Regions from separate parts of the Micromonospora sp. NBC_00821 genome, predicted to be linked through region 3. Evidence: riboswitches for the same ligand, from Rfam matches in the RefSeq annotation. Region 3 holds a riboswitch; each other region holds the start of a gene.

Region 1 (7,641 bases), 1.7 Mb from region 3:
GAGCGCGACGCGATGGTCTTCCACGCGGCGCAGCGGCGACACACCCTGGACGCCGAGCACGAGGGGCTGGTCTTCGGTCGGCTGGACCTGCGCGACCGTCAGGTGCTGCACGTCGGGCGACTGGGGATCCGCGACGAGAACGCTGTCACGCTCGTCGTCGACTGGCGCGCGCCGGCCGCAGCCGCCTTCTACCAGGCCACCCCGGCACAGCCGCTGGACGTGGTGCGGCGCCGCACCATCCAGTCCCGCGCCGAGCGGGTCACCCGGATCGAGGACGACCTGCTGGACCCGACGGCCGCCCCGGAGGGGATGACTGTCGTCGGTGACGGCGCGTTGCTGGCCACCCTGTCCAAGGCCACCGGCCGGGGCATGCGCGACATCGTGGCGACCATCCAGCGGGAGCAGGACGAGGCGATCCGCTCGCCCGGTTCCGGCGTGACGATCGTCGCGGGCGGCCCCGGCACGGGCAAGACCGCTGTCGCCCTGCACCGGGCCGCGTTCCTGCTGTACTCCGACCGCAGCCGCTACGCCGGCGGCGGCATCCTGGTGGTCGGCCCGTCGTCGGTCTTCGTCGAGTACATCGGTTCCGTGCTGCCGTCGCTCGGTGAGGACACCGCGACCCTGCACTCGCTGGGCACCCTCTTCCCGGGGATGACTGCCACCCGCCCCGACCCGCCCGAGGTGGCGGCGGTGAAGGGCTCGCTGCGGATGCGCCGGGTGTTGGAGCGGGCGGCCCGCGACGCGGTGCCGGGCGGCCCGGGTGAGCTGCGGCTGCTCTACCGCGGCACGCTGCTGCGGTTGGACCGGGCCGCGCTGGACCGAATCCGGGATCGCGCGCTGCAACGCGGCGCACGACGCAACGAGGTGCGCCGGGCCGGTTTCGACGGGGTGTTCGCCGCGCTCTGGGCGCAGGCCCGTGAGCTGAGCAGCGGTCGGCTGCCGGAGCAACCGGCCTTCGAGGCGGAGATCGCCGAACGGTCGGAGTTCCGGGAGTTCCTCAAGGCGTGGTGGCCTCGGCTGCACCCCCGGCACGTGCTCGGCTGGCTGGCGCAGCCGGACCGGCTGCGCCGGTACGCCGGGGGGATCCTCTCCTCGGCGGAGATCCGGCTGCTCAACGCCGCGTACCGGAACCTGGACTCGGCCGGGCTGACCATCGCCGACGTGGCGCTGCTTGACGAGTTGGACGCGTTGCTCGGTAAGCCCGCGCAGCCGGCCCGCGCGCGACGCGATCCGTTCCAGCTCGCCGGCGGCGTCCGTGAGCTGAGCACGCTCGGCGAACGGCAGCGGGCCGCCCGCGCGGCGGCCCGGGAACGCCCGGAGGACTACCGGGAGTACGCGCACGTGGTGGTGGACGAGGCGCAGGACGTCTCGCCGATGCAGTGGCGGATGATCGGTCGACGCGGCCGACTGGCCTCCTGGACCGTGGTGGGCGACCCCGCGCAGACCGCGTGGACCGGCGATCCGGAGGAGCTGGACCGGGCCCGCGACCAGGCGCTGGGCCGGCGCAAGCGACACGACTTCACGCTCACCACCAACTACCGCAACTCGGCGGAGATCTTCGCGGTGGCGGCGGCGGAGATCCGTCGGCTCTACCCGGACCTGCCGCTGCCGACCGCCGTCCGCTCCACCGGGGTCGAGCCGGTGGAGCTGGTGGTGCCCGCGACGGGGTTGGAGACCGCGACGGTGGAGGCCGCCGCCGGCCTGCTGGCCGAGGTGGAGGGCACGGTCGGGGTGATCACGCCGGTCCCCCGCCGGGACGAGGTCGCCGGGTGGCTGGGCGCGCTCGGCGCGCCGAGGTTGCAGGTGGTGACCAGCCTGGAGGCCAAGGGCATGGAGTACGACGGGGTGGTGCTGGTCGCCCCGAGCGAGATCCGGGCAGATCCGGGTGCCGGGGTGCGCACCCTGTACGTGGCGCTTTCCCGGGCCACCCAGCGTCTCACCACCATCGACCCGACCGGCTGACGTGTGCGGAGCGCCACCAGCGGACGGCGCTGCCCGTACACTTGCACACATAGCGATGTGAGCATACATTTGACCGGGTCCCGACCAGCGGCGGAAGGTGGTTCTCGTGGGCGCAGGTCATGACCACCACCATGGGTCCGTCGCCAATGCCGCACACCAGCACCGAGGTCGACTCTGGGCGGCGTTCGGGTTGCTCGCCACCCTGATGGTGGTCGAGGCGGTGGCCGCCCTGCACACCGGCTCGCTCGCCCTGCTCTCCGACGCCGGGCACATGTTCACCGACGTGCTCGGCATCGGGATGGCGCTCGCCGCCATCACGGCGACCCGGCGGGCGACCGGCGACCCGCAGCGCACCTTCGGGCTCTACCGGCTCGAGGTGCTCGCCGCGCTGGCCAACGCCGTCCTACTCTCCGGCGTCGCGATCTACGTGGTGATCGAGGCGATCCGCCGTTTCGGCGACCCGCACCAGGTCATCGCCGGCCCGATGCTCGCGGTGGCCGTGCTCGGCCTACTCGCGAACATCGCCGCCTTCGCGCTGCTGCGCGCCGGGGCCCGCGAGAGCATCAACCTCCAGGGCGCCTACCTGGAGGTGCTCGGTGACCTGCTCGGCTCGCTCGGCGTCATCGGCGCGGCGCTGCTCATCACCGTCACCGACTGGTGGTGGGCCGACCCCCTGGTCGCGGTCGCCATCGGCGTTTTCATCCTGCCGCGCACCTGGCGGCTGGCCCGCGCCGCCATCCGCATCCTGGTGCAGGCCGCCCCGGAGCACCTCCAGGTGACCGCCGTGCACGACCGGCTCGCCGCCGTTCCCGGTGTCGTCGAGGTGCACGACCTGCACGTCTGGACGCTCACCTCGGGCATGGAGGTGGCCTCCGCCCACCTGACCATGGCACCCGGCGCGGAGGTCGGCGCGGTGCTCACCGCGGCGCGTACGGCCCTGCACGACGACTTCCGCATCGAGCACGCGACGTTGCAGATTGAGCCCGGCGCCGCTTCTGGAGCCTGTGGCTCCATCGAATGGTGACGGATCCGTAATTTTCCGTGGTGACGCACGCACCGTCCGTCACATCGGCTGCAGCGGCCCCACCCGCACCGGTAGGCTCGGTCCCGGCCTCCACCAGGCGGCGCCCTCCCGGCGCCGGTGGCGGTCGCCGCCTAATCGCCCAACTGGGCGAACCGGGGAACCATGTTCCTGGGGTGTATCCGCGTCAGCGGTAGGGATCTTCCGTCCCGAACCCGTCAGCTAACCCGGTCGGCGGCTGACGGAAGGACATGCGCAGTGGCACCAGCACGACCACCCGCCGCCCGACTGGCGGCCCTGATCGTCGCGATGTTCGCCCTCGGCGTCGCGCTTCCGGCCGGCACCGCCTCGGCCGCTCCCCCGACCGGCCTGCGGGCCGCCGCACCCGACTCCGACGAGGAGGGCGGCACCCCGGCGTTGCGGGCCCAACTCGAGGCGGCCAGCAAGGGCTACCTGGACGCGAAGCGCGCCCTGGACACCTCGGTGCAACGGCAGAAGCAACTCGCCACCCAGCTGACGACCATCGAGGGTGAGATCGACCAGCGCAACGGCAAGGTCGGCGAGATCGCCGAGGTGGCGTACCGCACCGGCCGGCTCGGTGCGATGTCGGCGCTGCTCAACAGCAACACTCCGGAAGGCTTCATGGACCGGGCGGCCGCGCTGGACGCGGTGGCGGCCAACGAGGACCGGGTGCTGCGCGACCTGCTGGACAGCAAGGACAAGGCCAACCGCACCCGGGTCGCCCTGGACGGCGAGATCAACGAACAACGCAAGCAGGTCGCGGTGATGGCCAAGCGCAAGGAGCAGGCCGAACGGGCCCTGACAGTGGCCACCACACCCAAACCGCAGACCACCGCCGACGGCGGCTCCAACCGGGGCACCTCCAGCGCCAACGCGAAGGCCGCACCGCGCAACTCCGACGGCTCCTGGCCCTCCGAGTCGTGCAGCGTCAACGACCCCACGCCGGCCAACGGCTGCATCACCCCGCGCACCCTGCACGCGCTCAACCAGGCCAAGGCCGCCGGATTCACCCGCTACGTCTCGTGCCACCGCCCCAGCGGCTCCGGCGAACACCCGAAGGGCCGGGCCTGCGACTTCGCGGCGCAGAAGGGCGGCTTCGGCGGGAACGCCACCGGCGGCGACAAGACGTACGGCAACAACCTGGCGGCGTACTTCATCCGCAACGCCGACCGGCTCGCCGTGCTCTACGTGATCTGGTACAGGCAGATCTGGCTGCCCAGCAGCGGGTGGAAGTCGTACAGCGGGGCGCAGGGCACCCCGTCGACCGACCACACCAACCACGTACACCTGTCGGTCTACTGACCCACGCGTCGTGATGCCTGTGAGTCATCCGGTGGCTCACAGGCATCACGTGTGTCCGGGGCGGGGCTACGTCGCCGGGCGTACCCGTGATGTCGTCGATCGTCGGACGACCCGGCAGCGGTCGGCGGGAAGCATCGCGGTATGCCTCGGATCCGACCCACCACCCGCAAGGCGCTGCTCACCCTGCATCTCGTCACCTCGCTCGGCTGGCTCGGCGCCGACCTGGTGCTGCTCACCCTCGGCATCGCCGTCCAGCGGGGCGCCGACCCGGCTGTGGTCTATCCGGTCACGGCCCTGGTCGGCACTGTGCTGTTCGCGCCGCTGAGCGTCCTGGTCTGGCTGATCGGGGTCGCCAGCTCGCTGCTCACCCCGTGGGGCCTGCTGCGCCACCGCTGGGTGCTGGTCAAGCTCGTGCTCACCACTGTGATGGTCGGGCTGGTGCTGTTCCTGCTCACCCCGAACCTGCGCCACGCCGGAGCGGTCGGCGCAGCTCTGCCTGCCCGGGATCGCGCCGACCTGGTCATCGCGCCGGCGGTGTCGACCAGCCTGATGATCATCGCGACGGTGCTGTCCACCTACAAGCCCTGGGGCCGGCGTCCCGCCACCCGGCCGGCCCGCACGAGCCGTGATCGCGCAGCAACCACGATCTAGACGCCACCCCCCGCTGAGCACGTCGCACCAAGCGCAAGCGATCTGCCCTGCTCCGCGATCTTGCACTTACTGTCCCGACATATGGGGCATTACGCCGATATAGACAACCGAAACTGCAAGATCGACGCAGCGGGGCGGCGGGGCGGCGGGCGGGGCGACGCGGCGCGGGTCAGGTCGGGTTTGGCGGGGTGCCGGTGCGGTCGAGGGCCGCGCCCAGCCGGGTGGCTAGGGCTAGGTGAGCGGCCTGGGCCTGGCGGAACGCGTAGCGGAACAGCGGCGTCGGCGCGGTCAGGGTGATCTCCACGTCGATGCGGACCAGGCCGTCCGGCTCGGCGCGTAGCCGGGTGTGGTTGCGCACTGTGGTGGCCGGCCACTGGCGGGCCACCATGACGATCTCGTCGGCCTCGCTGATCAGCACGTCCGCGTGGTAGGTGGTCCGGAAGCGCAGCGGACCGGCCGCCAACCGGTCGTTGATCGTGTAGCTGGCCTGGGCGCCAGGCCGGGGCGGCACCCGGCGGACCCGGACGATCAGCGGGTGCAGCTCGCCCTGCCGGGTCAGGTCGCTGAGCAACGCTGCCGCCTCGGCGGGTGAGCACCGGGCCTGGACGGTGTAGCTGAAGGTATCGCTGCTGCGCACACCGTCTCCCGCCGTCGTTTGTCGCTCGATCGTCCCGTACCGATGTCTGGCTGGCAACGCCCCCGGGCCCTCGGCGCCGCGCCGGACCCGGCCGATGCGACGACCTGCCACCACCTGCGCCATTAAGGTCGGTTAGTGCGAAATCTTCCCCGAAGATGCCGGAGGGCGGCCAGCATGAACGGCGACGACCGATGAGTGGGCACGTGATGGTCTTCGCGCCCACTCCACAGCTGACGGTGACCGTGGACCAGCCCAACGACCACCCCGAGCTGCACCTGCACCCTGGCGGGCAGGGCGTCTGGCAGGCCCGGATGGTGATCTCCCTCGGAGTCGACGTGGTGCTCTGCGCCGCCCTCGGCGGGGAGATCGGCCAGGTGCTGGAGCCACTGCTGGTCAGTGAGGGCGTGGACCTCAAGGTGGTGGTCCGTGACTCGGGCAGCGGCGGGTACGTGCACGATCGCCGCGACGGCTCCCGGCAGGAGATCGCCGACGTGCCTGGGCAGCCGCTGAGCCGGCACGAGATCGACGAGCTGTACAACCTCGCCCTCGGCGAGGGCCTGCAGGCCTCGGTGAGCATCCTCAGTGGGCCGAACGAACCGTGGCTCGTACCGGCCGACCTGTATCGACGCTTCGCCGCCGACCTCGGCGCGAACGGCGGCCGGGTGGTGGTCGACCTCTCCGGCGATCACCTCGCTTCGGTGCTGGAGAGCGGTGTGTTCTTCCTCAAGGTGAGTCACGAGGAGTTGATCCGCGACGGCCGCGCCCGCAGCGACGACACCGAGGAGCTGACCCGGGCCATGTACGAGCTGCACGCGGGCGGCGCCGAGACGGTGGTGGTGAGCCGCGCCGACCAGCCGGCGTTGGCGCTCATCGAGGGGGAGCTGTTCCAGGTCGAGATGCCCCGGCTGGAGGCCGCCGACCCGCGCGGCGCGGGCGACTCGATGACGGCCGGAGTGGCGGCCGTCGTGGCCAGGGGCGGGGACATTCGGACCGCCATCCGCACCGGCGCCGCCGCCGGCGCACTGAACGTGACCCGGCATGGCCTGGGCACCGGACGGCTGGACTCGATCACCGGCCTGGTGGACCGGGTCCGGCTGGTGCCGGCGGACAGCCGGCAACAGGAGCGGACCACCCCGGACGAGCTGGCCGGCCGGGTGGTCGAGCGATGACACTGCGGGTGTTGATCACCAACGACGATGGGATCGCGGCGCCGGGCATCCAGGCGCTGGCCTGGGCCGCCCGGCAGCGGGGCCTGGACGTCGTGGTGGCCGCGCCGATGGAGGAGGCGAGCGGCACCAGCGCCGCGATGAGCGCCATGGAGCGCGACGGGCGAGTCGTCGTGAACGACCATCCGCTGCCGGACCTGGCGGGCGTGCCGGCGTACGGGGTCGCCGGGTCACCGGGCTTCATCACGCTGATCGCCCTGCACGGGGCGTTCGGCCCGCCGCCGTCGGTGGTGCTCTCCGGGGTCAACCGGGGCGCCAACGCCGGCCGGGCGGTGCTGCACTCCGGGACGGTGGGTGCCGCGTTCACCGCCGCCACCAACGGCTGCCGGGCGATGGCGGTCTCCCTGGACGTGCTCTCCGCCGGTGAGGCGACGGCCGCGAGCGGTGGCGCCGCCGTGGACGCCGCAGCCCGGGTACGCGACGCCGAGCGGCACTGGGGCACCGCCGCGCGGGTGGCCCTGGACCTGCTCCCCCGCTTGACCTCCGCGCCCCTGGAGAGCGTGCTCAACGTGAACACCCCGGACCTGCCGCACGGGCAACTGCGCGGGGTGCGGCGCGGCACCCTGGCCAGCTTCGGTCAGGTACAGATGACGGTGGCCGAATCCGGCCACGGGTTCGTCCGTACCTCGCTGGAGGAGCCGGGGCAGGCCGCACAGCCGGGCACGGACGTGGCGTTGCTGGCCGCCGGGTACGCGTCGGTGACGGCCGTCCGAGCGGTCACCGAGGCGACCGACGTCGACCTGACCGGCCTGGACGAGCAGCCCTGACGCGCCGGGTCGGCCACGTCGAGCAGCGCGACCGCTGCCCCCTCGACGGGCAGC
Region 2 (7,641 bases), 470 kb from region 3:
CAGTTGTGTCCGTGCCCGGGGGTGCCGTGGTCGGCCCCGCCGGTCGGTGCGGGCCCGCTCGGGGTGGGGTTGTCTCGGGTCGGGGCAGTGCCGGCGACCACAGTGAACTCCGCGGTGCGCACCCGCCCGCCGTGTTGGAAGTCGAGGTAGAGCCGGTAGCTGCCGGCCGAGGGCACCTCGGCGAGGAAGGTGACGGCCGGACCGGGCCGGGTGCGCCCATCGCCGGGCGTTCCGTCCGGGTGCACGTGCAGGTACGCCAGATCACCCCGACGTAGTGCCACGAGGTGCCCGTACGCGCCCAGGTAGGGCTCCAGGTCGGTGACCGGCTGCCCGGCCCGGCTGACGGTCAGTGTCAGCGGCGACGTGCGGCCGGGCTGCGGCGTGCCGGTCAGGGTGACCGTGTAGCCGTCGACCGTGGTGCTGGTCGCCGGGGCGGGCAACGGCCGTTCGGTCAACTCGCCGGGGACCGTCACGTCCACGCCGAGGGTCAGCGGCTCACCCCCGGTCGGGGCGAAGTCGGCGAACGCCCGCCACTGCCCGGGGCCGGCCAGCGGGGTGTCGACCCGCCAGGTGCCGTCCGGGGCCAGCTCGGGGTGGACGTGGCGGAAGCCGGAGAGGTCCCGACGGGCGACGATCAGGTGCATCTGCTTGTCGTGCGCCACGTCGTACCGTGTCACCGGGCGGCCGTTCGGGCCGGCGATCCGGAAGGCGAACTCGCCGGCCGGGGCGTCGACCGGTTCGAGGGTGTAGCCCCGGTCGGAGACGAGCAGCCCGCCGGGGAGCCGGTCCGCCGTCTCGTCGTGCTCGCCCGTCGCATGGGCGGCATCGCCGTCGTGTCGGCCCTCGACCACCGGGGCACTGTCGACGACCCGGCCGACCCCGTACGTCGTGCCGAAGATCGCCGCCAGGCCGACGGCGAACCCGGCCAGTCTCGTCACGGTGCGCACGCTGGCCCGCCGATCACGCGTCGACGAGGTCGTAGCCGGCCTCGTCGACTGCGGCTCGGACAACAGCGGTGTCCAGTGGCTGATCACTGCTGACGGTGACCCGGCCGGCCGCGAGGTCGACCTGGACGTCGCGCACCCCCGCGATGGCACCGACCTCGGCGCTCACCGCGCTGACGCAGTGCCCGCAGGTCATGCCCTGAACCTGGTACGTCGTGTCGACCATCGGATCGTCTCCTTCGCGGTACCGGTACCCGGTGGGGGTATCTCAACAGAACCGACCGTACCATACCCCCTGGGGGTACGCTATCCTTGTCGGCATGACCGCACCCACCCCGATCCGCGGATACACCGCCAGCAAGGACCAGCTGCTCGCGCGGCTCCGCCGCGTCGAGGGGCAGGTCCGGGGCATCGAGAAGATGGTCGACGACGACCGCTACTGCATCGACGTGCTCACCCAGATCTCGGCCATCCAGGCCGCCCTCGACAAAGTGGCCCTCGGGCTGCTCGACGGGCACGCCCGGCACTGCATGCACGAGGGCGCCGCCGAGGGTCGGGCCGACGAGATGGCCACCGAGATGATGGCGGCGGTCGGCCGGCTCATGAAGCGCGGCTGAGCGGGCTCAGTCCGGCGCGGGGTCGAGACGGACCCGGCGCAGCAACTGCGCGTTGAGCGCCACCACGATGGTGGACGCCGACATCAGCACCGCGGCCAGCGCCGGGCTCAACGCCACGCCGGCCCAGGCCAACACCCCGGCGGCCAGCGGCAGCGCCACCACGTTGTAGCCGGCCGCCCAGGCCAGGTTCTGTCGCATCTTCCGGTACGACGCCCGGGACAGCCGGACCACGGCCCCCACCCCGCGCGGGTCCGAGGATGCCAACACCACCCCGGCGGACTCGATGGCCACATCGGTGCCCGCGCCGATCGCGATCCCCACGTCCGCCCGGGCCAGCGCCGGTGCGTCGTTCACCCCGTCACCGACCATCGCCACTACCAACCCCCGCCGCTGGAGCTCGGCCACCCGATCGTCCTTCTCCGCCGGCAGCACCTCGGCGAAGACCTCGTCGACGCCAGGTCGGAAGCCCAGGTCGGCGGCGACCGCCTCGGCCACCGGCCGGGCGTCACCAGTGATCATGGCGATGGTGCGGACACCCTCGGCACGCAGCTCGTCGACGGCGCGCCGGGCCTCCGGACGCACCTCGTCGGTCAACGCGAACGCACCGAGCACGGCGTCCGGCAGCCGCACCAGGTGCAACACCGCGGCACCCCGCGCCGACCACCGCCCGGTCGCGGCCTCCAGCTCCGCCGGGAGCCGAAGGCCCAGCTCGCGCAGCAGCGCCGGCCCGCCCACCGCGTACTCCGTACCGTCGATTGTCGCCTGCACACCGCGGCCCGGCAGCGACCGGAACCCGGCCGCCCGGGCCGGCCCGGCGCTCCCGGCGGCCGCCACTATCGCCCTGGCCAACGGGTGTTCGCTCTCCGACTCGACACCGGCCGCGATCCGCAGCACCTCGTCCCGCTCGACGCCGGACGCCGCCACCAGGTCGGTCACCCCGTGCTCGCCCCGGGTCAGCGTGCCGGTCTTGTCGAAGAGCACCGCGCCGACGGTCCGCATCCGTTCCAGGGCCAACCGGTCCTTGACCAGGATCCCGGACCGCGCGGCGAGCGCTGTGGAGAGCGCGACGACCAGCGGGATGGCGAGACCCAGCGCGTGCGGGCAGGCGATCACCAGGACGGTGACCGCACGGACCACCGCCTCGTCCGGCTGACCGAGCGCGGTCCAGACCAGCACGGTCAGCACGGCGGTGCCGGTGGCCAGGTAGAACAGCGCGGCGGCGAACCGGTCGGCCAACAGTTGGGCCCGTCCACCGGAAGCCTGGGCCTGCGCGACCATCCGCTGGATGCCGGCGAGGGCGGTCTGCTCACCCAACGCCTCGACGCGCACCCGGATCGCCGAGTCGGTGGCGACGGTGCCGGCCACCACCCGGTCGCCCGTCGACCGGGCGACCGGCCGCGACTCCCCGGTGATCATCGACTCGTCCAGCTCGGCGCCGCCCTCGACGACCCGGCCGTCCGCCGGCACCCGACCCCCCGGCCGGACCAGCACCACGTCGCCGATCCGCAGACCGGTCACCGGCACCGCCTCGACCCGCCCGTCCGCCGCCACCCGTTCGGCCTCGTCCGGCAACAGCGCGGCGAGCGCCGCGAGCGCTCCCCGGGCCTGCCCGATGGCCTTCATCTCCTGCCAGTGCCCGAGCAGCATGATGGTGACGAGCGCGGCCAACTCCCACCAGAAGTCCAGGTCGAAGGCGCCGACGCTGGTCGCCAGGGACGCGGCGTACGCGACGGTGATCGCCATCGCGACCAGCAGCATCATCCCGGGCGCCCGGTCCCGCACCTCCCTGACCGCACCGACCAGGAACGGCCAACCGCCCCACCAGAACACCACCGAGCCGAGCACCGGCCCCACCCAGGCCTGGCCGGGGAGGCCGTCGTCCCCGGTCAGGCCCAGCCGATCCGATACGAGACGACTCGTCAACACCACCGGGACGGTCAACACCAGGCAGACCCAGAACCGGCGGCGGAACAACGCCGGATCGTGCCCGGCGTGTTTGTCGTGCCCGGCGTGTTTGTCGTGCCCGGCGTGCCCGGGGTGCTTGCCGTGCGGCATGGGCTCGGCGCGTCGCTGGCGATCCGGGTCGGGCGGTGACGGAGCGGGCATGGCTCCAACATGCCGCCCCGGAGGCCGCCGCGCGAGCGGTTCGGCCGCCCGACACTCCGCCACGACCTGCAACCCCCAGGAGGGCTGGCTAGCATCTCCCACGATGGCCCTCCGAATGCCGCTGCACAGTCGGGCACCGGCGCCGCCCCGTCGTGGCGTCGTCCCCGGCCGACCGGGCCGAGCACTGACCGTCCGTGATCAAGCGGTCGTCAGGCAGCGATCCGCCCCGCCGTCCGCCGCGTTTCCACCGCCACGGTGAACCGCTCGGCCCGCTGACCCGTATCCCGCACCGGATCGTTGGGAGTCTCACCTTGGCCGCCGACCACACTCACCCCGCTCCGTCCGCCCCGCCACGGGTGCGACGGATCCTCATCGTGACTGTGGTACCCCTCTTCGTCGCCACCGTGCTGGCCGCGTTACTGCTCTGGCCCCGCGGCGGGTCACCGCAGACCGATGGTGGCGCGGACGTGCCGCGCCACCCCGGCACCGTCACCCGGGTGGTGAGCGAGCCGTGCCCGCCGGCACCGTCGGTTCCGGAGGGCACACCGAGGGTCGGCGACGGGCGGTGCGGCACTGTCGACGTCCGGGTGGACGACGGGCCGACCGCCGGCCAGCAGGTACGGACACCGGTGCCCGACGGGCCCGGCGCACCCCGGGTCGAGGTCGGCGACGAGGTCGTCCTGGTCGAACTGGCCGATCCGATCGATCCCACGGTCAGCAACTGGAACATCGCCGAGCACCAACGCGGCACCCCGATGGTGTGGCTGGCGGTGGTCTTCGCGGCCGCGATCGTCGCGTTCGGGCGGTGGCGAGGTCTGGCAGCGCTCGCCGGGCTGGCCGCCAGCTTCGCCATCCTGCTCACCTTCGTGCTGCCGGGCATCAGCGCCGGCAGGTCACCGCTGCTGGTGGCGGTGGTCGGTGCGGCCCTGATCATGTTCGTGGTGCTCTATCTGACCCACGGGGTCACCGCACAGACCTCGGTCGCGGTACTCGGCACCCTGGGCAGCCTGGTGCTGACCGGCGTGCTCGCCACCATCGCCACGGCCGCGACCCACCTCACCGGCTTCGGCAGCGAAGACGCCACCACCCTGTCGATGTTCCAGGGCGACGTGGACCTGCACGGTCTGCTACTCGCCGGCATCATCATCGGATCGCTCGGGGTGCTCGACGACGTGACGGTCACCCAGGCGGCCACCGTCACCGAACTGGCGAACGCGAACCCCGGGCTGACCCGGTTGCAGCTGTACCGTGCGGCCACCCGGGTCGGCCGCGCGCACATCGCCTCCACCGTCAACACCATCGTGCTGGCGTACGCGGGCGCGTCACTGCCCCTGCTGCTCCTGCTCACCGCCGACTCGCGGCCGATCGGGCAGATCCTCACCAGCGAGTTCCTCGCGCAGGAGATCGTCCGCAGCGCGGTCGCCACCCTCGGTCTGATCGCCGCCGTGCCGTTGACCACCGGGCTGGCAGCGGTGGTGACCGCCGCCGGGCGCGGCGATGCCACGCCGTCCAGCGGCGCTCCCGCGCCCCGGCCCCAGCCGGACCGCAGCGAGGCTCTGGCCGCACTCAGCTCACCGCGTACGGCCGGCTCCGACGAGCCGGACCGGACGCGGACCGCACCCCCATCCGAGGCCACCGACCGGTGGCCGGAGTCGAACAGGAGCACGGATACGGCATGGTGACACTCCTCAGCGTGACCAGATCGGGCATCCACCCTGAGAACCGCGCCACTGGTCACTCAACGCTATGGCGAAATGACGCTTTTGGTCGGCATCCAGGCATAGCTCAGCCGGTCGACTCTCGGGTAACCTCGCTGCCGGTTACCGATGAAGGCGCGAAGCGGCGCCTGCGGTGCCACCGCCCAATCGCCAACCGGCGAGCCGGGGACCCAGGTGCCTGGGGTGAATCCGCGTCAGCGGTAGGGGCCACTTCCGCCCCGAACCCGTCAGCTAACCCGGTCGGCGGTCGACGGAAGGGAACATTGTGACGGCACCCCTACGCCGCTGGTTGACACCCGTGGTGGCCGTGATCGCCGCACTGACCGTGCTCGCCGGGCCGCTCCCGGCGCACGCCGCCCCGACGAACCCCACACCGTCCGGGCACGAGGAGGACGGCGAGCCCAAGCTGCTCAACGACGTCATCGAGCAGGCCAACCGCGACTACTCCGCCGCGAAGTCCAAGCTGGACAAATCCAAGAAGCGGCAGGGCGAGTTGGCGGCGGAGGTCAACCGCGCCAAGGCCGACCTGGACGCGCTGGCGCCGCAGGTCGGGCAGATCGCCGCCCAGGCGTACCGGACCGGCCGGATCGGCGCGGTCGCGATGCTGCTGGAGAGCGACGCTCCCGACTCGTTCGTCCAGCGCGCCGGGCTGCTCGACGAGATAAACATGGTCAACGAGAAGAAGCTCTCCGAGGTCAACGAGGTGAAGGCCCGCGCCGAGCAGGCCAAGCTGGCCCTCGACACGGAGGTCCGCGAGCAGCAGAAGCAGACCGCCCTGATGGCGAAGCGCAAGAGCGAGGCCGACAAGGCGCTCTCCCTCGTCGGCGGCAAGGGTTTCACCGGCGGCCTGGTGGATGCCACCTCCAAGGTCGCGAAGATTGGCCCGGGTCGCACTGCCGACGGTGACTGGAAGCCCCAGTCGTGCAGCGAGAACGACCCCACCACGTCCGGCTGCGTCACGCCGCGCACGCTGCACGCGTACAAGGAGGTCAAGGCGGCCGGCTTCAACCGGTTCGTCGGCTGCTACCGCCCCGGCGGTCCGTGGGAGCACCCGAAGGGCCGCGCCTGCGACTGGTCGCTGCAGAAGAGCGGGTTCTCCCCGTGGCACAACAACGACACCCGGACGTACGGCAACAACGTCGCCGCGTTCCTCATCCGTAACGCCGACCGGCTCGGCATCTACTACGTGATCTGGAACCGGCAGATCTGGTTCCCGGCCACCGGCTGGAGTTCGTACAGCGGGCCGTCGAACCACACCGACCACGTCCACATGTCGCTGCTCTGACCCGCACGATCCCCGTCGAGGGCCGTTCCGCGTCACGCGGAGCGGCCCTCGACGCGTCAAACGGTGGCAGGCGCGGCCGGGTCGGTCGACTCGGTCGAGGCCGGGGTCTCCACCGTCGCGAAGCCGGCCGGCACCGCGGCCACCGGGCGCACGGCTCCGGCGGCGAGCCGGTAGGACACCCCCACCACCGCACAGCGTCCCAGCGCCACCTCGTCGGCCAGCACGGGCGACTGCCCGAGCAACGTCTCGACGGTCTGGGCGATGTGGATGTCCACGATGCCGTCGATGTCGTCAACGCCCTCGGACGCGGCGCGGCGCAGACTGGGCAGCACGGCGTCGACCACCGCGCGCAGATGCCCACTCGGTGCGGTACCGGTCGCGGCGGACTCCCGGGCGGCCTGCACCGCACCACACGAGTCGTGGCCGAGCACCACCACCAGCGGGGTGCCGAGCACTGTCACCGCGTACTCGACGCTGCCGAGCACCTCGGGGCCGGCGGTGTGCCCGGCGGTGCGAACCACGAACAGGTCGCCCAGACCCCGGTCGAAGATGATCTCGGCAGCCAGCCGCGAGTCGGAGCAGCCGACGATCACCGCGAACGGGTGTTGCCCGTCGGCCACGGCGGCCCGGTGCCCGGCATCCTGGTTGGGGTGGCGTGGGGCGCCATCGACGAAGCGCCGGTTGCCGGCGACCAGTTCGGCGTAGGCCCGGGTCGGCTCGCTGAGCGCGGTGGCCCGGTCGGTGGTCCGCTGCGGACCCGGCTGACCGCCGGAGCTTCCGGTATGACTCATCCCCGCACCTCGTCTCGACGCGTCTGCCCTGGTCAAGCCGGCTTTCCGCCGGCCGGGCGGGCGGGCGCTGGCTCGTGCTCCACCGTCACACGCACCGTAAGATGCGTCAAGGTATGCGTGATTTAGATTTCATACGTTGACTCCGGCCGCACCCTGGGCAACCTTCCCGAGGCAGGGCGG
Region 3 (7,641 bases):
TACGCATGTCACACGCTGGTGCTGAAACGCCTCGGGCGTGCGCGTCCACAGCCCTCGAATTGAGATGCGTACGGGCTCACGCACCTGTTGGATCTCGACATGGAGCATGAGCTTGTTAGTCCTCGGAAGGCACGCCCGGGGGACCACCTCGCGGTCCTCTCACCGTCCTTCGCCGCGGCCGGTGCCTATCCCGGGATCCACGAGCAGGCCATGCGACGGCTCGCCGACCTGACCGGCCTCGTTCCGGTCGAATACCCCACCACCCGCCAGGTGGGCGCGAGCGCGGCAGCGCGGGCGGCGGACATCAACGCCGCCTTCGCGGACCCCCAGGTACGCGGCATTCTCGCCGTCGTCGGCGGCGACGACCAGATCACCGTCATCCCCCACTTGGACGCCGACCTGGCCCGAGCCGACCCGAAGCCGTTCCTCGGCACCAGCGACAACACCAACCTGCACCACTGGCTCTGGGGCCTCGGCATCGCCAGCTTCTACGGCGGGTCCTCCCAGGTGCACCTCGGCCCCGGGCCTGCCGTCGACGACATCCACGTCCGGTCACTGCGAGCGGCGTTGCTCACCGGGGAACGACTGGAGATCACCGACCCGGGTGAGTCCGAGGACGTCGGCATCGACTGGGCAGATCCCCAGGCGTTGAAGTCGTTCGGCGAGCGCGAACCGACGGAGCCGTGGAGCTGGCACGGGCCGTCCCGCGCGGTCACCGGCCCCACCTGGGGTGGCTGCCTGGAAGTCATCCAGTGGATCCTGACGGCGGGACGCTTCCCGTTTCCGCCGGAGGTCCTGCACGGCGGAGTGTTGATCATCGAGACGTCGGAGGAGCTTCTCCCCGCCCGCGAGGTTGGCTGGATCGTCCGGTCACTGGGTGAACGCGGTCTTCTCAGCGCCGTCGACGCGGTCCTGGTCGCCCGTCCGCCGGTCTCCGACCACACCCGTCGACCCCCGGCCGAGGATCGTGCGCGACTTCGCGAGCAGCAGCGCGACACTGTCGTCGACGTGGTGACCCGCTACAACCCCGAGGCGGTCATCTGCGTCGGGGTTCCGTTCGGCCACACCAGACCACAGTGGGTTCTCCCCCACGGCGGCCCGGTCACCGTCGACGGCGTGCAACGTCGCATCTTCGCCGACTACCGATAGGGCCTGGCGGGGTGGAGGATCTTCGTCGTGCCCCCTCTGCCGCAACCCGACGACCTCGCATCGCTTGTGCTCCGGACCGACTTCACCGACGACAGCACGTGGGAGGCCGTCAAGGAAGAGTTTCGCCGGTGGGACTGCTACTACAGCGCGACCTTCGTCGACGATCCCGCCTACAGCAAGGCGACCGTCAAGCAGCTGATCGACGCGAACGCCCCCATCAGTGATGAAGACTGGCTCCCTTACCTGTTCGTGGCCGACGCGGCCACGATGATCGACGTCGAACGCCCGCTGCTCGCCGTCGACCTAAGCCGCGAGCCCGGTCGCACCTTCCACGTGCCGCCCCGCTGGTATCCGGACGTCTCGGCCAACCTCACCATCGCCAACATGGACTTCGCCGAGTTCGCCGACGCCGCCGACGAGTCCGGAACGTACCGGGGCTTCGAGGGGACTTGACGACCTGGAAAAGCAGCGGCTGATGACACGCGCCTGATCGTTTGACCGTGAACGTCGAAGGCCCTGGCCGGGACTCACGTCCTGGGCAGGGCCTTCGCAGTGGAGCGGGTGACGGGAATCGAACCCGCACTGTCAGCTTGGGAAGCTGATGTTCTGCCATTGAACTACACCCGCAAGCGGCACCACTGTACCCGAGTCGTCGAGCCCGTGCACCCAGGTACCCCCGCCGGCCGCAGGTGTCCGCGTACCCCTCCGTACGGGGTTGATCCACTCGGCTTTCCGGAAGTCGGGGCATCCGGAGCGCTGGGACACCGCGACTTCCTTGAAGTCGAGTTGATCACCGCGGGCGGCAGGGTGCCGGGCCGGTGCGTACGACCCGGTGCCGACTCCGTTACGACGGAGCCGGCACCGGTGATCTGCCGGCGGTGGTCAGGCGGCAGTGCACTGGACGTCACGGCTGAGGCGGGTCGGGCGCGCCTGCGGGACGGCGAGGGGCGCTGCCACCGCCAACGGGGCGTTTGGGTCGAGCCAGACCCGAACGGCCGGCCGACTCGGTGCGAGGCCCGGAATGCCCGCGATGTGCTGCTCGCGGCGGGTGAGCATGGCCACGTCGACTGTGAACTCGAAGAGCCGCCAGTCGACCTGCGGCTCGGCCCGGGCGCTCTGCGCCAACTGCGCCACCCGGATCGGATCGGTCACCGGACGGGCGTGCCCCGCCACGTACGCCTCGTCGTCGCTCTCCTCGGCAGGGAACGAGTGCAGCGCGTAACGGCCGTCACGTTCGAGGTCGCGGCGCTTGGGCGAGTCGATGATGAAGCAGAACAGCCCCTCGGCGGTGATGACCGGAGAGACCGGATGGACGCGGGGCCCGCCGTCGGCACGGACCGTGGCCAGATAGCCGAAGCCCGGCCCGTATTGCTGGAGGAGAACGCGGATCCCGTCGGCGAGTCGGGGCTCGTCGGCGGCGAATTCGGACCAGGAAGCCATGTGGGCATTCTATCGAACAAATGTACGAGCAGCGACCTCGACGCGCTGGTCACCGGCACCGAATCCGGCCACTTTTGGCAACGCGGCTATGGTGGTCCGATGCTGCTCTCCGACCGCGACCTGGTCTCCGAGATCAAGGCCGGCACGCTGGGCTTGGAGCCGTTCGAGCCCACCCTGGTCCAACCGTCCAGCATCGACGTCCGACTCGACCGGCTGTTCCGGGTCTTCAACAACCACCTCTACACCCACATCGATCCCGCGATGCAGCAGGACGACCTGACCTCGGCGGTCGAGGTCCCCGACGGCGAGCCGTTCGTGCTGCACCCGGGGGAGTTCGTGCTCGCCTCGACGCTGGAGGTCATCTCGCTGGGCGACCAGCTCGCCGGCCGACTTGAGGGCAAGAGCTCCCTGGGCCGGCTCGGCCTGCTCACGCACTCCACCGCCGGCTTCATCGACCCGGGCTTCTCCGGTCACGTGACGCTGGAACTCTCGAACGTGGCGAACCTGCCGATCACCCTCTGGCCGGGCATGAAGATTGGGCAGCTCTGCATCTTCCGGCTCTCCTCGCCGGCTGAGCACCCGTACGGCTCGGTGGTCTACGGGTCGCGCTACCAGGGCCAGCGGGGGCCGACACCCAGCCGCGCCTGGCAGCACTGGCGCACCTGGCCAACACGCTGAGGTTCAGCAGCCAGGACCGAGACGACGAGGGCCCGCCGCGACGGAATCGCGACGGGCCCTTCGATGACTCACTGTCAGCCTGGACGGCCGTAGCTGTGGATCGGGCCGTCGTCGACCTTCTTCATCTTGACCGGCTGACCGGCCTGCGAGGCGTGCACCACCCAGCCGCCGCCGACGTACATGCCGACGTGGTGGATGTCGCTGTAGTAGAAGACCAGGTCGCCGGGGCGCAGGTCGCCCTTGCTGACGTTCTTGGTCACCCGGCTCTGCGCGGCGGCGTTGTGCGGCAGCGACACGCCGGCCTTCGCCCAGGCGGCCAGCATCAGCCCTGAGCAGTCGTACGAGTTCGGGCCCTCGGCACCCCAGACGTAGGGCTTGCCGATCTGCGCGCAGGCGAACTTGACAGCGGTGCCCGCGCCGCCTCCGGGGTAGCTGCCCGGGCAGGGCGCCGGGCGCAGCGGACCGCCGCCGCCGCTGCCGTACACCTTGAGGCGCAGCTTCTGCAGGCGGTCGATCTCGTCGTTGATCTGCTTCTTCTTCGCCGCCAGCTGAGCTTCCGTGCGGGTCAGCTGGGCCACCATCTCGTCCAGTGGCGCCTTCTGCGCGGCCAACTGGTCGCGCAGGTCGGCCACCTGGCGTACGTCCTTCTGCTGGTTGTGCGCGAAGCGGTCGAGCATTTCGAGCTGGCCGACCACCTCGCTGGGCGACCGGCTGCCCAGCACGGCGTTGACTGTCGAGACGTTCTCACCCTTGTAGGCGCGTACGGCCAGGGCGCTGACCTTGTTCATAGCGGCGTCGACCTGGCGCTCGAGCGGAGTGATCCGGGCGGCCAGCGCGTCTGCCTGCTTGCGCTTCGCGGCGAGGTCGATGCGGGTGGCGTTGTGCCGTTCGATGATCGGTTCGAGCTTGTTCCAGTCGGCGTCGATCTGGCGCTCGATCTCGGCGACGGACGGGTCGGCGTGGGCCGCAGTGGCACTGCCGGTCAGAACGACGGCGATGCCGGCCAGCGCGGCGAGTGCGGTGGTGAAGCGGGACCAGCGTGGGCGCGGCACTATCGACGCCGGGCCGGCTGATGCCGACCGCTCGGACGACGGCCGCGGGGCATGGAGTGCCACCGGGGTTCCGTACTCCTTCTTCCTGACCGCCTACCGGGTTAGCTGACGGGTTCGGGCGGGAAGTCGGCGCCCTACCGCAATGGCTGCGGATTCACCCCGAGGGACCTGGGTCCCCGGTTCGCTCGGAAACGACTCGGCGGTGTCGGTCCGTTACCGCCCAGGTTGGGCGGAGCTGCTGTCGGGCCGACAAATGACCAGAGTAGAGACGCCTGTTACCGATCCGCAACCCGTGCGGCGGTGACACTCCGTACGGATTGGACGACGTCACCGACAGTGTGTGAAGAATTCTTTCCATCCACTTCGATAGATAGAAAGGTATTGACGTGACCTCCCGGACGGCGCGATGGTGACCTGACCTCACTCCGCGAGAATCTAGGGGGTTCGATGCACCATCCAACCCTGTCGACCGGCTGGCGCGCGCTGCTCGCCGCCACAGTGGTTGCCGCCGCGACCACCGTGCCACTCTCCGTCGGCCCGGCCGCCGCCGCGCCCAGCACCGACCGCCAGCAGCAGTACGCCGCAGCGGCCCTCGAGTACGGCGTGCCGGCCGTCGTGCTGCTCGGCGTCTCCTACCTGCAGTCCCGTTGGGACACCAACGCCGGCACGCCGAGCACCAGTGGCGGCTACGGTCCGATGCACCTGACCGACGCGCGGCACGTGGCCGCCCTACCCGGGCGCGGCCACCACGACGCCGGCGTCGAGGACCCACGCGGCGACGACTCCCGTCCCGCCCGAGTGCCCGCGCCCCGACCGGTCGAGGCACCCGCGCCGTCCACCGCCGCGTTGCAGACCGTCGACGCCGCCGCCACGCTGACCGGCGCCACTCCCGAGGCACTGCGCACCGACGCGGGCCTCAACATCCGGGGTGGGGCCGCGCTGCTGAGCGCGTACCAGAGGGATCTGGGCGCGCCGGTCGGCGCGGACACCGACCCGGCGGCCTGGTACGGCGCGGTGGCCCGCTACTCGGGCGCGGACAGCGCCGACGCCGCCGCGGCCTTCGCCGACGAGGTCTTCACCACCATCGGCGCGGGCGAGGCCCGGGTGACCGACGACGGCCAGCGGATCACCCTGCTGGCCCGCGCGGTACGGCCGGAGCGTTCCTGGCTGGACCGGCTGGGTCTGCGCCGCCTGGCCCGCCCGGACGGGGTGGAGTGCCCGCGCACCATCTCCTGCGAGTGGATCCCGGCGCCCTACGAGGCGTTCGGCGACGGGGACTACGGCAACCACGACCTCTCCGACCGGCCCACGCGGCAGAAGATCGAGTACATAGTCATCCACGACACCGAGGCGAGTTGGGCCACCACCCTGCAACTGGTCCAGGACCCGACCTACGTGAGCTGGCACTACTCGCTGCGCTCGGTCGACGGGCACATCGCCCAGCACGTGAAGACCAAGGACGTCGGCTGGCACGCCGGCAACTGGTACGTCAACGCGAAGTCGATCGGGTTGGAACACGAGGGCTTCGCGGCGCAGGGCACCTGGTACACCGAGGCGATGTACCGGACCTCGGCGAAGCTGGTCCGGCACCTGGCGCTGCGGCTGGGCATCCCACTGGACCGGCAACACATCATCGGTCACGACAACGTGCCCGGCACCATCCCCTCGACCGTGCGGGGAATGCACTGGGATCCGGGCCCGTACTGGGACTGGACGCACTACTTCGACCTGCTGCACGCGCCTCGACTGGACACCGGCACCCCGGCCACCGGAATGGTCCGGATCGATCCGGACTACGTCACCAACCAGCCGGCGTTCACCGACTGCGTCACCCCGGGCGTGCCCTGCGCGCCACGCGGCTCCTCCGCTGTGGTGCTGCGCAGCGCACCGTCCGCGGACGCGCCGCTGGTCAACGACATCGCGCTCCGCCCTGACGGCAGCCCGAACACGATGGCCGTGTCGGACCACGGGGCCCGGGCGTCAGCCGGGCAGACGTACGCGCTGGCCGGACGGCAGGGCGACTGGACGGCGATCTGGTACCTCGGGCAGCGGGCCTGGTTCCACAACCCGGCGTCCGCGCCGACCGCCAGCTGGACCGTCGGCATCGTGGCCACGCCGAAGCCCGGACGGACCACAGTTCCGGTCTACGGACGGGCGTACCCGGAGCAGTCCGCGTACCCGGAAGGGGTGCCCTACCAGGCGATCTCGCCGCTGCAATACACCCTGGCCGCCGGGCAGCGGTACGCCGTCGGCGCGGTGCTGGCCGGCGAGTACTACCGGGCCAGCACGTTCGACGGCTCCTCGTCCGGCGACTGGACGGTGATTCGCGGCAAGAACCGGTACGCGCAGATCCAGTTCGGTCACCGGATCATGTACGTCGACCTCGCCGACGTGCAGCTCCTGCCGTCCCCGGTCGGCGCGCCCCGCTGAGAACCACGAAGGCCCCCGGTCGGTGACCGGGGGCCTTCGTGTCGCGTGAGGTGGATCAGCCAGGTCTGCGGAACCCGGCGACCGGCATTGTGTTGATGCTGGACACCTGCACCGGCTTACCGGCACGTGGCGCGTGCACCATTGTGTTGTTGCCCAGATAGAGCCCGACGTGACTCAGGCCGGAGAAGAAGAAGACCAGGTCACCGGGGCGGGCGTCACCTCGCGAGATGGCCTTGCCCTCGTTCCACTGGTCACCGGTGTGGTGGGTGAGGTAGATCCCGGCCGCCTTGTAGGCGTACTGGGTCAGCCCCGAGCAGTCGAACGAGTTCGGCCCGGTGGCGCCCCAGACGTACGGCTTGCCGACCTTGCCGCAGGCGGTCTTGATAGCGGTGCGTGCCGCCTCGCTGACCACGCCGTTGATGGTCGGGCAGGCCGCGGTCTTGACCGTGGTCTTGGGCATCGACGCCTCGAGCTGCTTGATCTCGGCGTCGATCTGCTTCTTCTTGGCCGCCAGCTCGTTCTGCTGCTTGGTCTGGGTGACGATCAGCGCGTCCAGCTTCTGCTTCTCGCCGTCGTACTTGGCCCGCACGGCCAGCACACCCTCGACCTCCTTGCGCTCCTGCGAAGCGAGCCGGTCGAGGATGGTGAGCTGCTCGGTGAGCGTGTCCGGCTTGGCGCTGACCAGCAGCGCGCCGATGTCGTGCGACGGGCCCGAGATGTAGTAGCGGGAGGCGAGGTCGCCGACCCGGTTGAGCGCCAACTCGCTCTGCAGCGCCAGCGGCTCGATCTTCTTCTGCAGGTTCGCCGACTTCTGCCGGTTGACCTTCAACTGCGCCCGGACCTTGTTGTACTGCTCGATGGTGGGCTCCAACTGCTCCCACTTCTTGTCGAT
Region 4 (7,641 bases), 2.2 Mb from region 3:
CCGCCCTGGTCAACCTGACCCAGGCGCTCGCCGACGAGTGGGCCGACGTGGGCGTGCGCGTCAACTGCATCAACCCGGAGCGCACCGCCACCCCGATGCGGACGCGGGCCTTCGGCGAGGAGCCGGAGCACACCCTGCTCGCCGCGGAGGCCGTCGCCCAGTCGTCGCTGGACGTGCTGATCTCCGACCTGACCGGTCAGGTGATCGACGTACGCCGGGCACCCGGCGACGGGCCCACGCCGAGCGTGCCGGCGCAGTCCGGGTCGGGTCGGGTCGAGGCACCGGCCGGCGCGACGTCCGCCAACTGACGCCGACGGCTGCCGAACCACGAACGGAGCGACATTGCGCGGCGACCTGGTCCGAAAGCTGGCCGCCCGGTGCCTGACCACCGGGTTGGCCGTGCTGGCCTTCGTCGTGCTGGCGCTGACCGGCGCCACCGGCTGGGGGCTGGCGTTGGCCGTCGCCGCGCTGGCCGCCTCGGCCGCTGAGCAGCGGATCCGGCCCAGCGCCGACCTGGTGGCGGAGACCGCGTTGATCGCCGCGGCGATCCTGGTCGGTTACTCCCGGCGGCTGGACGACGGGCTCAACCTCGCGCTGGTCGCCACCGGGCTGGTCCTGCTGGGGCTGGTGCTGCTGGTGGGGCCGCTGCGCACCGCCGGCGGTCTGGAGATCCGAACTGCCAATCTGCCGGTACGCGCCTGGACGCCGCTGATCGCCGACCAACTCGGCACGGCCCTGCTCGGGCTGCTCGCCGCCCTGGCGCTCGCCGCCACGCTCGCCCTCCCGGCCGGTGTGGCGCTGGCCGCCAGCCTGCTGGTCGGCGCGGGCGCCGGTGCGGTCGCGCTGGACCTGGCCCGGCGACGGTTCCGGCCGCGCGCCGGTGGCGGGTCGGTGGCCGCAGCGCTGCGCCGGCACCAGCCGGAGTTCCTGCTCTACTTCTCCGCGCCTCCGGGCTCGGAATACCAGGTCACCATGTGGCTGCCGTACCTGCAACGGATCGGCCGGCCGTTCCTGGTCGTGCTGCGTGAGCCGGAGTTCCTGGCCCCGATCGCGGCGGCCACCGACGCGCCGGTGGTCTACTGCCCCACCCTGGGGGCGATGGACGAGGCGTTGGTGCCGAGCCTGCGGGCGGCGTTCTACGTCAACCACGGTGCGAAGAACAGCCACTGCGTCCGCTTCACCCAGCTCACCCACATCCAGCTGCACCACGGCGACAGCGACAAGGCGCCGAGCGCCAACCCGGTGTCGGGGATCTTCGACCGGATCTTCGTGGCCGGGCAGGCGGCGATCGACAGGTACGCCCGCGCCGGAGTGCAGATCCCGACTGACAAGTTCGTGGTGGTGGGTCGCCCGCAGGTCGAGTCGATCGAGGTACGCCCGGAGCCCGCACGAGGGTTGGCGCACCCGACCGTGCTCTACACGCCGACCTGGACCGGGCACCACGCCGACGCCGACTACTGCTCGCTGCCGGTGGCCGAAAGCCTGCTGCGCCGACTGTTGGAGCGCGGCGCGACGGTGATTCTGCGAGCCCACCCGTACACCACGCAGAACCCGGCATCGGCCCGCCAACTGGGCCGCCTGACCGAACTGCTCGTCGCCGACCGGGCCCGCACCGGCCGCCAGCACGTGGTCGGCGCGGCGGCTCGGGAGCTGAGTCTGACCGAGTGCGTCAACTCCGCCGACGCGCTGGTCTCCGACGTGTCCGGCGTGATCTCGGACTTCCTCTACTCCGGAAAGCCGTACGCGGTCACCGACATGGGCGACGAGGGCGACCGGTTCGTGGAGCGGTTCCCGCTGGCCGGGTCGGGTTACGTGCTGCGTCGGGACATGTCCAACGTGGACGAGGTGCTGACCGCCCTGCTGGACACCGACCCGCTGGCCGAGGCTCGCTGGGCCACCCGCCGCCACTACCTGGGTGACTTCCCGGCCGAGGCGTACGCCGAGGCGTTCCTGACCGCCGCCCGCCGGGAGCTGACACCGGCCCAGACACTGGCCGCGTCCACACCGGCGTAACCGAATCAGCGGTACGGGTCGAGCAGCGCCAGCACCGCCGCCGGGTCCTCCACGTGCGCGTTGTGCCCGAGACCCGGAAGCGTGGCCACCGGTACGCCGTACTCCTTGAGCTGTTCGTCGGTGACCATCGGGTCGTTCTCCCCGCGCGCCAGCACCACCGGCACGTCGGTCGCCGCCAGGAGCGCGGCCAGGTCGGGCTCGCCGACGGCGAAGGCGGCCGGGTCCATGGCGAGGCGCCACCGGCCGTCGACCTGGCGCAGCCCGGCGTCCACCACCGGATCATCCGGCGGGACCAGGCCGGCCAGCCCGGAGACCCGCAGGTAGCGGCGCGCCGCCTCGGTGCGGCTGGCGAACCAGCTCACCGGTCGGGCGGCCACCTCGGCGGCGCGGGCCAGCTCAGCGGGTGACCAGAGTGCCTTGATGCCCAGCCCGACCACCGCGTCCACCGGCGTTCCGGCGTCGCGGGCGGCAAGCACCAGGCCGACCACCCCACCCAGTGAGTGCCCGAGCACTACCAGCCGGTCATCGGGGGCGAGGGCCTGCGCGATCTGCTGAGCGAAGCCCGGGAAGGAGTACGACGGCAGCGGCGACGCCCAGCCGTGGCCGGCGAGGTCCGGTGCCAGCCACCGACCGGGCCAGTGCTGCTCAAGGTACGGGGCCCAGGGCAACCACACGTCCCCGGTCGCTCCCATGCCGTGCAGCAGCAGCAGGACCCGCCTGCGGCCGACGTGACCACCCGTTTTCTCCACCACGGCCGCAGTCTCCCACGGTTCACTGTCGGGTACGAGAGCCGTCGACGCCGGACCGCGCGCACAAACGCCGCGGGCGCCGGCCCCTTGTGGAGGACGGCGCCCGCGGCGGTCAGCGTGCCCGGGTCAGGCGGAGTAGCCCCGGCTGGTGATCCAGTTGGCCAGGTCGATCGTGGTGATCCAGTACGACGGGTCGGCCGGGTTCGCCGAGTCGGCGATCCGAACGGTGCGGCCGTTGTCCTTGTAGCCCACGACGGCGATGTAGTGCCCGCCGCCGTAGGAGTGCCAGCCGCCGTCGGTGTCGGTGGCGTCCCCGACGACGTTCGCCACCACGCCCCGACCGTCGGTGATGGCCTTCACCACGTCGGCCTGGAGCCGGTCCATCTGGGCCGGGCTGGGCGCTCCGGGGAACATCCGGGTCCGGTACGGGGAGCCCTTCACCTCGGCGTTGAGCACCCGGGTGGTGTCCTCGGCCGAGTTGGTGCCCATCTCGGTGGTGCCCAGCTCGGCGCCGAGGTCCTCCTGGGTGCGGTCGATGCCGGCGGCGCTGAGCGCGTTCCGGGTGGCAGCCGGGCCGCAGTTGTAGTAGGTGTTCTGCGCCTCGTAGTCGTAGTCGAGCACCTTGGTCGCGGGCGGCTTCGGCCGCTCCGGCTTCCGGGTGAGGTCCGGGTTGCTGCTGGCCTTGGCGGCGGGCGACGCGGCGCTGGTGGCCGGCGCGGCAGTGGTCGGCGCGGCGCTGGCCGAGGGGGACGCGTCCCGAGCCTCGCCGCGGGAGGCGGTGAGGTCGCTGCGCATCTCGGCGACAGTGGTCGCGGTGCGCTGGCCGGCCGGGGCTTCGTCGGCAGTGGTGAGCAGGGCGCCGGTGGTGGTGGCGATCGCGAGGGCAGCGGCGGAGGCGGCGACGATCTGGTACGGGCGCTCGGTGGCGAGGCGGCGGAGCTGACGCTGCAGGGTGTGCTTCACGGGGTCCTCCACGGATCGGGGGGAGAGCGGCACACCGGGGCCGGACCGGTATCCGGGCAGGCGCCAGCGCGCGGACCGTGGTCCGCGGATGGTGAACCGCTCAGGGGAACGCCCGGCGCGGCCGGGCGGGGAAGGCGATGACCCGGGGGTCAGCTCACCGTCACGGGACGAATGAGCGGGTGCACCGCCGCGCCGTGGAGGCGAGGGAACAGCCGAGGGGTGGAAAGGTGCTGCACGAGGATGGGACTCCTTCCGACACCGCCTACCGGGTTAGCTGACGGATTCGGGCGGGAAGACGCCCTACCGCGGGCCGTGGCTCGCGGATTCACCCCGGACTTACTGGTGGGTCCCCGGTTCGTTGATCACGATTAAGCGGGTCGATGCGGCGTCGCGTCTTGCGATCGGTTACCGCACCGGACGGGACGACACTACTGGCGTCTCAACGCCCTGCCAAGCAAGGTTCACCTGCGTAAACCCCAATTGGCGCGACAATCTCTGCGCGTATTGCCGCTGACGTGACTCGATGGGACAACCGGTTACGGTGACGCCTACGGGCGACAACCGGACAGGCCGTAAAGAACGCGGCCACAATCGCGGGAACAATCCCACCGAACGCGTCGGACGTCGGATTTTCCGATTGGGTGACCGGCCTCACATCACGGATTGGGCTCAACCCACCCGGGCCGGGCGCCACAGTGCCACGACGGCGGGACGCAACGCCCCGGCCACGGTGCGGCGCGCGGGGACCAGGATCGGGCGGAGCCGGGCCGCCGCCGCGTACGCCTCCTCGGCGAGGGCACGGGCCGAGGAGGCGGCCAACTCCGCGTCGCGCCAGGCGACCCGCTCACTGTCGGCGGCCACCTGGTAGTCGGCCAGCCGCGCATCGCGGACCACCCGGCTGATCAGCACCTCCTGCTCGACCGGGTGTCGCCGGGGATCCCAGCCGCGCCGGTGCCCGAACACGTCGCCCAGCTGCGCCATGGTCAGGTCGCCCCGCCAGTACGCCGCCATCGCCGCCCGGTGCAGATAGCGTTCCCGGGCGGCGTACTCGGCGGGGGTGTGCGAGGTCTGCGGGGTAGGCAGCGCCCCGGCGCCGGCGAAGCGACGCGCGGCGGTGTCCGCCTCGTCGTACCCGGTCCAGGCCTGCTCCATCTGCTCCTGAGCGGTCAGCCAGGCGGCGCGCCGCCGCTTGGCGGTGATGGCCGCACGGGCCGCGGCGACGGCCACCTCCTCGGCGTAGCGGCGCAGGTCGACAGCCTCGGCGGCGGCCAGCTCCCGACGAGTGGGCCCGGCCGGGAGCGGGTCGTCAGTGGGGAGGTCCCGTTCGGGGCGGGCGGCCAGCACGGTGAGCAGGCCCAGGGTCAGCAGGAACAGCGTCGACCAGATGGCGGCGGCCTGCGGCATCTCGGTCACGAACTGGTAGAAGACGACGGTCTCCATGGTCGGCACCTCGGGGAGAGAGCAGTGCGATGGGGAGCCGCGCCGATCAGCGGGCCACTGTGGGCCACGGGTCGGCGGGTCAGGGAGCGGGTGTGTCGACAGGGCGCTGTGGCGGGACGGTCGTCCCGGTGGCTCAGCGCGCGGGTGGGGCCCGCGAAGCCCGACCGCCCGTACCGTCGACGAGGGGCAGCCGGTCAGATTCGGCCGCGCCGACCGGCAGCACGACGGCCGCCATGGTGCCCTGATCACCGAAGAGCGCCACCGGCGTGTGGACCGACCAGGTCGGGGCCGACTCCTCTGCGGCTTCCGGCGGTGTCGCCGCGGCCGGGCGGGCCGCGCTGGATGCCCAGGAGTGCCGGGAGGAAGCCGCCAGCGACCCGGCGGCGGCCGAGGCCGGCACGGCGCTCGACGTCGGCACCGGGCCGGGTGTTGGCGTGACGGCCGTGGCCGGGCCTGCGCCGAGCGCCAGGGCCGCGACGACGGCGAGGCTGGTCAGCACCCGAGTCGCCCAGCGCGCCACCCACCACAGCGGACAGGTGAACGCGACCGGAAGCACGCCCCAACGCTACCGTCGCGCCGACCCGGGCGCACCGACCACGGGCGTGTCGGATCACGCCGCGCCGACCCCGTTGACCAGGGTGGACGTTGTCAGCGCAGGTCGACGTACGGTGATCGACCGTCAGCCTGACCGACCTCGTCGGCAGGTCCGTCGACAGTGCCGTTGGCGCTGCTTCCGGGATCCCGAGCGTCGCCGTCGCCGGCCTGGCTGGCCCCGTCGGCCCCGTCGCGGGCGCTGCTTCCGGGATCCCGAGCGTCGTCGCCGCCGGCCGCCCGTTGTCGGGGGACGGGCGCCGGACGGGCCGCACGGCGCGGCGCGAGCCGGCGCATCATCGGGGTTTCGACGAAGCGGTGCAGCAGCCCGGCGAGGATCAGGTTCGCCGCCAGGAAGCCGAGCACCACGGCCGGGCCACGCCAGCCCGCGAAGCCGATCCCCCAGGTGCCGCTCCAGCGCAGCACGCTCGTCATCACCAGCACGTGCACCAGGTAGAAGGCGAACGAGACCTCACCGAGCCAGACCAGCGGCCGGGACCGCCACGGCGAGCGCCGACCCCGCACGTCCGCGTCCGCAGCGGCGGTGATCACCAACAGGTACGCGACCGCGAGCAGCGTGGTCCACAACTCGGCACGGATCCACTGCGCTGCCGCCACCCAGGTGACCAGGAAGATCCCGCTGGCCACCCTCAGACCGGGACCGCGCCACAGCCCCCGGCGCATCAACTCGGCAGCCACCGCGCCCAGCCAGAACTCCAGCGACCGTACCGGCGGGAATATCTGGGTGAACCACCAGCGGCTCACCTCCGGCACCAGCTCCTGCGCCGGCCAGAGCGCGAGGATCAGCAGCGGCAGCGCGACGATCAGCGCCCAGAGCAGCTTCGGTCGGGCCCGGCGCAGCAGCGGCAGCGCCAGCGGCAGACACAGGTAGAAGAAGAACTCGCAGGACAGCGACCAGCTGACGGTGTTGATGCTGTAGAACCAACCCGGCCGGGGGTCCCACGCCTGCAACAGCAGCAGGTTCTCCAACGCCGCCGCCGGCAGGACCGGGTCGGCGAACCACCAGGCGACCACCAGCGTCGCCGCGAACAGCACCAGGTGGTTCGGGTAGATCTTGGCGATCCGTCGCCGCCAGAAGGTACGCCGGGAGTCCCCCTCGCGGGCCGACCAGACCAGCACGAAACCGCTGAGGATGAAGAAGAACTGCACCCCGGAGAGGCCGAGGGTGAACAGTGCGTCGATGACGGCCTTGTAGTCCGGCTCGGCGATGATCCGCATGGTGCCGGCATGGAAGCCGAAGACCAGCAGAGCGGCGATCCACCGCAGTCCGGTCAGCGAGGGCAGCCGGGGCAGGGCCGGTGCGGGCCGGGCGGCCGACGTCGCGGCGACGCTCGTCATGCCGGGATCCCGGCGCTCGGCAGGGTCACCAGCACGGTCGTAGCCTCCTCGTCGCGGCGTCGGACGGCGCGACGGCGACGCCCACGACGACCCGGCAGGGCCGCACCGAGGCACCCTACCGGGTCACTCCCGGGTGAACCGGACGCGTCCCACCCGCCCCACGAGCCCGCGTTCCCCGGGCCGGAAACCGCCCACCGGCCCGGCGTTAACCTTCCGCTCGGCGGGAGTTCAGAGAGTCCACCATCGGCGGCAACGTCAGGTTCCGGGTCCGGCCACCCGGGTCGTCGAAGGTGGCGGACGTGGTCAATGAGCCGACGCACGCACCGCTGCTGAGCATCGTCGTGCCCGTGTACGGCGTCGAGGCGTACCTGTACCAGTGCCTCGAGTCGATCCGGGCCGACATCCCGGCGGGCGAGTCGGACGCGGTCGAGCTGATCGCCGTCGACGACGCCTCCCCGGACGGCTGCGGCGACATGCTCCGCTCGTACGCGGTCAGCCGCGATGGCGTGCGCGTCGTGCACCTGAG

Evidence for each region. A riboswitch is a leader RNA that binds a small molecule or an ion and turns the genes downstream of it on or off. The one in region 3 is predicted to bind cyclic di-AMP.
Region 1: another riboswitch for cyclic di-AMP. It lies ahead of OHB44_RS26270 (coiled-coil domain-containing protein); the one in region 3 lies ahead of OHB44_RS01390 (C40 family peptidase).
Region 2: another riboswitch for cyclic di-AMP. It lies ahead of OHB44_RS03645 (coiled-coil domain-containing protein); the one in region 3 lies ahead of OHB44_RS01390 (C40 family peptidase).
Region 4: another riboswitch for cyclic di-AMP. It lies ahead of OHB44_RS11625 (C39 family peptidase); the one in region 3 lies ahead of OHB44_RS01390 (C40 family peptidase).

Annotation. Positions count from the first base shown of each region.
Region 1 is NZ_CP108880.1:5,782,446-5,790,086, forward strand. Features, by position in the region: gene OHB44_RS26260 (HelD family protein) at 1-1,962, shown strand, start outside; gene OHB44_RS26265 (cation diffusion facilitator family transporter) at 2,069-2,986, shown strand; cyclic di-AMP (ydaO/yuaA leader) riboswitch at 3,105-3,236, shown strand; gene OHB44_RS26270 (coiled-coil domain-containing protein) at 3,242-4,306, shown strand; gene OHB44_RS26275 (hypothetical protein) at 4,448-4,957, shown strand; gene OHB44_RS26280 (SRPBCC family protein) at 5,127-5,594, opposite strand; gene OHB44_RS26285 (1-phosphofructokinase family hexose kinase) at 5,786-6,763, shown strand; gene surE (5'/3'-nucleotidase SurE) at 6,760-7,587, shown strand.
Region 2 is NZ_CP108880.1:768,465-776,105, reverse strand. Features, by position in the region: gene OHB44_RS03670 (hypothetical protein) at 1-947, opposite strand, end outside; gene OHB44_RS03665 (heavy-metal-associated domain-containing protein) at 961-1,170, opposite strand; gene OHB44_RS03660 (metal-sensitive transcriptional regulator) at 1,265-1,561, shown strand; gene OHB44_RS03655 (heavy metal translocating P-type ATPase) at 1,568-3,616, opposite strand; gene OHB44_RS03650 (YibE/F family protein) at 3,979-5,349, shown strand; cyclic di-AMP (ydaO/yuaA leader) riboswitch at 5,516-5,646, shown strand; gene OHB44_RS03645 (coiled-coil domain-containing protein) at 5,651-6,670, shown strand; gene OHB44_RS03640 (carbonic anhydrase) at 6,727-7,461, opposite strand.
Region 3 is NZ_CP108880.1:296,398-304,038, reverse strand. Features, by position in the region: gene OHB44_RS01415 (LD-carboxypeptidase) at 211-1,149, shown strand; gene OHB44_RS01410 (DUF6924 domain-containing protein) at 1,177-1,602, shown strand; tRNA gene OHB44_RS01405 (tRNA-Gly) at 1,703-1,776, opposite strand; gene OHB44_RS01400 (pyridoxamine 5'-phosphate oxidase family protein) at 2,032-2,589, opposite strand; gene dcd (dCTP deaminase) at 2,689-3,267, shown strand; gene OHB44_RS01390 (C40 family peptidase) at 3,342-4,382, opposite strand; cyclic di-AMP (ydaO/yuaA leader) riboswitch at 4,396-4,531, opposite strand; gene OHB44_RS01385 (N-acetylmuramoyl-L-alanine amidase) at 4,767-6,749, shown strand; gene OHB44_RS01380 (C40 family peptidase) at 6,805-7,641, opposite strand, start outside.
Region 4 is NZ_CP108880.1:2,545,241-2,552,881, reverse strand. Features, by position in the region: gene OHB44_RS11640 (bifunctional cytidylyltransferase/SDR family oxidoreductase) at 1-308, shown strand, start outside; gene OHB44_RS11635 (CDP-glycerol glycerophosphotransferase family protein) at 343-2,013, shown strand; gene OHB44_RS11630 (alpha/beta fold hydrolase) at 2,019-2,765, opposite strand; gene OHB44_RS11625 (C39 family peptidase) at 2,889-3,737, opposite strand; cyclic di-AMP (ydaO/yuaA leader) riboswitch at 3,970-4,110, opposite strand; gene OHB44_RS11620 (hypothetical protein) at 4,395-5,165, opposite strand; gene OHB44_RS11615 (hypothetical protein) at 5,299-5,721, opposite strand; gene OHB44_RS11610 (acyltransferase family protein) at 5,814-7,115, opposite strand; gene OHB44_RS11605 (glycosyltransferase family 2 protein) at 7,415-7,641, shown strand, end outside.